3 regions of the Tessaracoccus palaemonis genome follow, and region 1 is predicted to be linked to each of the others. Evidence: riboswitches for the same ligand, from Rfam matches in the RefSeq annotation. Region 1 holds a riboswitch; each other region holds the start of a gene.
What was found. Region 1 has a riboswitch for cobalamin ahead of KDB89_RS03840 (hypothetical protein). Riboswitches for the same ligand answer to the same signal wherever they lie in the genome.
Positions count from the first base shown of each region.

Region 2: another riboswitch for cobalamin. It lies ahead of KDB89_RS05840 (energy-coupling factor ABC transporter permease); the one in region 1 lies ahead of KDB89_RS03840 (hypothetical protein).
Region 3: another riboswitch for cobalamin. It lies ahead of cobI (precorrin-2 C(20)-methyltransferase); the one in region 1 lies ahead of KDB89_RS03840 (hypothetical protein).

Region 1 is NZ_CP079216.1:868,882-871,138, reverse strand. It holds gene KDB89_RS03840 (hypothetical protein) at 1-1,223, opposite strand, end outside; cobalamin riboswitch at 1,310-1,443, opposite strand; cobalamin riboswitch at 1,486-1,629, shown strand; gene KDB89_RS03835 (DUF4430 domain-containing protein) at 1,770-2,257, shown strand, end outside.
Region 2 is NZ_CP079216.1:1,298,721-1,300,977, forward strand. It holds gene KDB89_RS05830 (CbiX/SirB N-terminal domain-containing protein) at 1-573, shown strand, start outside; gene KDB89_RS05835 (precorrin-8X methylmutase) at 581-1,234, opposite strand; cobalamin riboswitch at 1,283-1,426, shown strand; gene KDB89_RS05840 (energy-coupling factor ABC transporter permease) at 1,463-2,149, shown strand; gene KDB89_RS05845 (energy-coupling factor ABC transporter substrate-binding protein) at 2,142-2,257, shown strand, end outside.
Region 3 is NZ_CP079216.1:1,292,663-1,294,919, forward strand. It holds gene KDB89_RS05810 (cobyric acid synthase) at 1-1,228, shown strand, start outside; cobalamin riboswitch at 1,252-1,384, shown strand; gene cobI (precorrin-2 C(20)-methyltransferase) at 1,415-2,179, shown strand; gene cobM (precorrin-4 C(11)-methyltransferase) at 2,176-2,257, shown strand, end outside.

The DNA.
Region 1 (2,257 bases):
GCGTAGCCGTCGGCGGACGCGGTGACCTTCACGGTCATCTTCTTGCCGATGTTGTACTTGGAAACGGTGTAGCTGGCCGTGTCGATGCCGGGCAGCTGCGCGCCGTCGCGGAACCAGGCGTAGGACAGCGTGACGTCGGCAGGCTCCCAGCCGGTGGACGTGACGGTGAGCTTCTCCCCCACCTTCGCGGTGCCGGAGATCTCCGCCGTGCCGACGGTGATGTCCCGCTTGTAATCGTCCCAGTCCGCCGTGGCGTACCCGGCGCCGGTGATGGCGAAGATGGCCTGCACGGTGGCGCGGATGTCGTCGCGGGTGCCCATGCGGGTGTTGGACCAGGCCGCGCCCGAGTCGGTGGCGGCCTGCTCCTTCTTCATCGCCCGCTTCGGCGACTCGATGTTCACGCCGGCCTCGGCCAGCGCGGAGGCGACCATGCCGGTCGAGTTCGACGAGGCGCCGTCGGCGCCGCCGAAGCTCGCCATCCAGAAGTAGTCGCCGTCGTCGTTCGTGAACCGGTTGGCGGCGTTCTCGGTCCAGGCGATGCCGCTGGCCAGCTTCGTCGCGGCCTCCTCGCGGTACCTGGCAGCCACCTCGTCGTCCCGGCTGAGCAGGAGCATGGCCGAGATGCCGATGCCGGTGTAGTCCGGGTCGCCGGTGGGTGCGGCCGCGTACCAGCCGAAGCCGCCGTCCTTGGTGATGATCATTCGGGACATGAGGTAGGTCATGCCCTCATCCGACACGTCGTCGAGCCTGCCGAGCCTGGACAGGGCGATGGTCGCCAGGTAGCCGCCCCAGGCCTGCGGGGCCTTCTTGGCGTTGACGTAGTCGATGAGCTCCTGGACGAGGTCACGGTCGGGGCCGAAGAAGTGGGCCGGGTCCTCGACGCCGGCGATGTCGGCCGTCAGGATGACCTTGGCCAGGGCGTCGGCGCGATTGATGACGTAGGTGGGGCCGACCTGCTCCAGGCCTGCGACCATCTCCTCCATCGTGTCGTGGTGCTGGCGGGCGGAGGCCAGCGCCATGATGCCGTCGGCCAGCAGGCCGGCGTCGCCGGTCGTGTAGGTGCCGTCGGCCCACTGCTGGGCGATCCAGTCGGCAGCCTTGGTGATGGAGGCCTGGTCGGAGATGACCTCGTCGGCACGGGCGGGGGCCGCGACGAGGACGGAACCGAAGAGAACCGCCACCGCCGTGAGCAGTGGCAGGAACAATCGTCTGATGAAAGACATGGGGCGAAACCTCTCAGTCACGAGGCTGCGCGTGCAGGCGGCGCGAGAGGAGCGCTGGCCCATCCGCAGTCCGCGACGGATGTAGTACTTGGCGGAAACGTCGGGACAGGTGGTCCGGCTCGGACGCCTCGACGTCCTCACGGTTGCGGGTCAGCGCCGGATTCACACCGGCTTTCCCTCTCCTGACTACGCACAACATAACACCCGCTTCCCCTTGCCGGAGCCGATCCACGCAAACTGCGCGGCGGAAACTGGGGGATGCGCAACAGCGGACGGCTCTGTTAGGTTGCGTGTGAGCAACCGCTCTGGGTGCGCCCCAGGGGAAGCCGGTGTGAATCCGGCACTGACCCGCAGCCGTGACGCCAACTGGCGAAGTCGGAATGCCTGGCCGCATTCTCTTCACCTTTTTCGTTGTCGCGGATCCGCAACGGGCAGGCAGCCGCCTCCGTGCATACCGCGGGAGAGGCACTGTCAACCATGTTGGACACACACCGGGCCGCAGGTTCCCGGCACAGATCGAGGACGATCTGGTCAATGCTGGCCGCGGTGGCGCTGCTCCTGGGCATCGCCCCCGCCTATTCCTGGGCCGCCGACGACGTCAGCGTCTACGTCACGGTCGAGGGCTACAACCTTGGGCAGGGCTACTTCGTCGAGCCCGTCAAGGTCACCGTCGCCGACGGCGCCACGGCCGCAGAGGCCACCCTCGATGCCCTGGAGGCGGCGGACATCGACGCGGAATACGGCGGCACGGCCACCGACTCCGGCTTCTACCTCCAGACGATCGGCGTCGACGACTCCTTCACCCCGACGGTCCCCTCCTACATCACCGAGCAGGACGGCTTCGAGCTCGGCGCCTCCAACGGCGACGGCTCCCTGGGGGCGTTCGACTTCAACGGCATGTCCGGCTGGATGTACACCGTCGACAACACCACCGCCGACGTCGGCGCCGGGGCCTTCACCGTCACCGACGGGCAGGTCATCCGCTGGCAGTTCACGCTGTACGGCTACGGCTGCGACCTGGGGCTGGCAGACGC
Region 2 (2,257 bases), 430 kb from region 1:
CGCGTGGCCGAGGTCATCGGGGACTGCGACGAGCTCGCCGAGGTCGTGATCGACCGGTACCGCGAGGCGATGCCGGAGGCGGCCGCGGAGGGGTCGCCCGCCTACGTCGCGGGGCTGCTGCTGACCGGCCGCCGCGTCGTCGTGGTCGGCGGCGGCGTCGTGTCCACCCGCCGCGTGCCGAAGCTGCTCGCGGCCGGGGCGCGGGTCACGCTCGTCTCCCCGACGGCCACTGGGGCGCTGGCGGCCCTCGCGGCCGCGGGGGACATCGCGTGGGAGCGCCGTGAGTTCGCGGAGGGCGACCTTGAGGGCGCCTGGTACGTGCTGGCCGACACCGACGATCCGGGCGTCAACGCCCGCGTCGTGGCCGAGGCGGAGCGGCGCCACACCTTCTGCGTGCGCGCCGACGACGCGGTGCAGGGCACCGCGTACACGGCCGCGTCGCGGGGCGTCGGGCACCTGACGGTGGCGGTCGTCGGCGACCGCAACCCGCGTCGCTCCCGGCACGTGCTCGAGGCCATCGTGGGCTCCGAGGACGTGCGGCAGGCGATCGCGGAGCCCGTCGGGCGGTCCTGAGAGTCCCTCAGTCCTGCCGGGAGGTGTTGGTCAGCTCGTCGGTGCTCGCGATGGCGTTGACCGCGGCGACCGTCATGGCGCTGCCGCCACGGCGACCGCGCACGACGAGGTACTCGAGGGCGAGCGGGGACCCGATCAGGGCCTCCTTCGACTCGGCGGCGCCCACGAAGCCGACGGGGATGCCGATCACCGCGGCCGGTCGGGCGCCGGTCTCGGCGACGACCTCCAGCAGCCGGAACAGCGCCGTCGGGGCGTTGCCGATGGCGACGACGGCCCCGTCGAGCCGGGGGGCCCACGCGTCGACGGCGGCCATGGTCTTGGTGATGCCGCGGTAGGCGGCGTCGCGGGCGATCGCCTCGTCCTTGATGTGGCAGATGACCTCGTTGCGCGCCGGCAGCCGCGACGAGATGATGCCGGTCGCCACCATCGAGGAGTCGCACAGGATGGGGGCCCCGGCTCGGAGGGCGGCGTTGGCCGCCGCGACGACGCCTGGGGTGAAGGCGACGTCGTCGGCGATCGAGGGGTCGCCGGCGGCGTGCACCATGCGCACGACGGCGCGGCTCACGTCGGCGGGGAAGCGGGTCAGATCGGTCTCGGCGCGGATGATCCGGAAGGACTCCTCGTAGATCTCGGAGCCGGTGCGCAGGTAGGGGTTCGACACGTGCGCCACCCTAGAACACGCTTAACCCACCCCGCCTTGCGGGCCGCATTACGACGTGCTGTAGTTGGTTCCACAACCACAGAATCGTTCGGAAGAGACGCCAGGAACCCGGGGATGATCCGGGACGGTCGCGCCACTGTGAGCCGCCCCACGGGGCGGAAGTCAGGAACTGGCCTTCTCCGAGCCTTGACCGCCGGGACGCGTAATCCCGGACAAAGGAGTTCGGCGATGCATATCGCTGAGGGATTCCTCCCTCCCCTCGAATGCGCGGTGTGGTACGCCGCGTCTGCCCCCTTCGTCGTGCACGGCGCCCGCGCCGTGATCCGCAAGGCCAAGGAATCGCCGGAGAACAAGCTGCTGCTCGCGGCCGCCGGCGCCTTCACCTTCGTCCTGTCCGCCATCAAGCTCCCGTCCGTGACCGGCTCGTCGTCGCACCCGACGGGCACCGGAGCCGGAGCCGTGCTCTTCGGGCCTCCCGTGATGGCCTTCCTCGGCACCATCGTCCTGCTGTTCCAGGCGCTGCTGCTGGCGCACGGCGGCATCACCACGCTGGGCGCCAACGTGTTCTCCATGGCGATCGCCGGCCCGTGGGCGGGCTACGCGTGCTGGAAGCTCGTGAAGAAGTTCGGCGGCCCCATGTGGCTGGGTGTCTTCCTCGCGTTCTTCTTCGCCGACCTGGTCACCTACGTCGTCACCAGCTTCCAGCTGGCCATCGCGTACCCGGACGAGGTCACCGGACTCCTCGGGGCCGCGGCCAAGTTCCTGGGCATCTTCGCCGTCACGCAGATCCCGCTGGCCGTCGCTGAGGGAGTCCTCGGCATCCTGCTCTTCGGATTCTTCGCGCGTGTCGCGCCCGACCAGATGATCCGCCTGGGCGTCATGCCCCAGACCGAGAAGGCGGCCGCTCATGTTTAAGCGCAAGGACTGGTTCATCGGCCTGGCCCTGCTGGCCGTGATCGTCGTCATCTTCGTGTTCAGTTTCGCGATGGCCCCGCAGCCCGCCGAAGGCGAGGAAGGGTTCGT
Region 3 (2,257 bases), 420 kb from region 1:
CCTCAACCCGGTGCTGCTGAAGCCGGGCACCGACCGGAGGTCCTTCGTCGTGCTCCGCGGCCAGCCGCACGGGATGCTCGAGGCCGGCGAGTACACCACCGGCCGCCGCCACCTGGCCGAGGCCGCGTTTGCCGCCTACGAGGAGCTGGCCCGCGAGCATGAGCTCGTCATCTGCGAGGGCGCCGGGTCGCCGGCGGAGATCAATCTCAGGGTCGGGGACTACACGAACATGGGCCTGGCCCGGCAGTTCGACCTGCCCGTCGCGCTCATCGGCGACATCGACCGCGGGGGGGTGCTCGCCTCCATCTTCGGCACCTGGGGCCTCCTCGACGACGCTGACCGCGCGCTGCTCGCCGGCTACATCATCAACAAGTTCCGCGGGGACGAGTCCATCCTCGCGCCCGGCCTCGAGGAGATCAGCCGGCGCACCGGCCTGGCGGACTTCGGCACCCTGCCCTGGCTGGAGGGGGTCTGGATCGACGGGGAGGACGCCCTCGAGGTCGGCCGCTGGCGCCACGACGCCGCGGCCACGACCCCGGACGACCTGACCGTCGCCGCAGTCCGGCTGCCGCGCATCTCCAACGCCACCGACGTCGACGCGCTGGCCCAGGAGCCGGGCGTCGACGTGGTCGTCACCGTCGACCCGCGCGAGGTCGAGAGAGCCGACATCGTGGTGCTGCCCGGCTCCCGCTCCACGCTGGGCGACCTGGCCTGGCTGCGGTCGACCGGCATCGCCGACGTCATCGCGGCCCGGGTCGCGGCCGGCCGGCCGGTGCTCGGGATCTGCGGCGGGTTCCAGATGCTCGCCCGGACCATCGACGACCCCGTCGAGGGCGACGGGATCGCCGACGGCCTCGGCGCGCTGCCCGTCGACGTCGTCTTCCACGCCGACAAGGTGCTCGGCACGCCGTCCGGCTCCTGGCGGGGCATCCCCGTGGACGGCTACACCATCCACCACGGGCGGCCCGTGATCGACCCCGGCCACGAGGACTTCCTCGGCGGGGTGCACGGGGGCACCGTCTGGGGGACCATGTGGCACGGGGCCTTCGAGTGCGACGACTTCCGCCGCGCCTGGCTCGTCGCCGCCGCCCGTGAGGCGGGCCGCGACTGGACCCCCCGGGAGGCCGGGGTGGGCTTCGCCGGGCTGCGCGAGACGATGATCGACACGACCGCGGACGCCATCGAGGCGCGGATCGACGTCGACGCCCTGCTCGGGCTCGCCCGTTGAGAGACCCCGGCTGGGCGTGACCCGCGGGCCAGTGCCAGACTGGCCCCAACACCAGCATGAGGTGCCGAGGAACCCGGTGTGAGTCCGGGACGGTCCCGCCACTGTGACCGCGCGCGAGCGCGGGAGTCAGGCACTCGCCCGCATGCGCCATCACTGAGGGCGAGAGACCCAGGAAGGCTGGCACACATGCCGCTCACGCACATGCGCCCGCGCCTCATCGGCATCGGCGTCGGCCCGGGCGACCCGGACCTCATCACCGTCAAGGCCATCTCGGCGCTGTGCGCCGCCGACGCCATCCTGGTGCCCGCTACTGAGGTCTCGGGAGACGGCCCCGGCCGCGCGGAGCAGATCGTCGTCTCGGCGGCTCCGGAGGTCGCGCACGCGGTCGTCCGCGTGCCGTTCAGCATGGCCGACCGCAGCGGCGTCACCGACCGTCGCCGCGAGGCCTGGCAGACCTCCGCCGACGCCGCGCTCGCCGCGTACGCGCGTGGCGCCCGCACCGTCGCCTTCGCCACCGTCGGCGATCCCAGCGTCTACTCGACCTTCTCGTACCTGGCCGCCTACGTCGCCGACCGCGTCGAGGACCTCGCCATCGAGGTCGTGCCGGGCATCACCGCCATGCAGGCGCTGGCCGCCGAGTCCCGCACCCCCCTGGTCGAGGGCACCGAGACCCTGGCGCTGGTGCCCGTCACCGCCGGGCTCGACGTGCTCGGGCGGGTCCTCGACACCGTCGACACCGTCGTCGCCTACAAGGGCGGACGGCGGATGCCCGAGGTCGCGGGCCAGCTCAGGGAGCGCGGCCGCGACGCCGTCGTCGGCATCAACGTCGGCCTGGAGCAGCAGGAGCTGTTCGGCCTCGACAGGCTCGAGGCCGACCGGAAGGTCGGGTATTTCAGCACGGTGATCGTCCCCGCGAGGCGGGACGGTCAGGAGACAGGAGGCAGGCTGTGAAGCGCGGCAAGGTCATCTTCGTGGGAGCCGGCCCCGGCGCCGACGACCTCATCACGGTGCGCGGCGCCCGCGCCATCG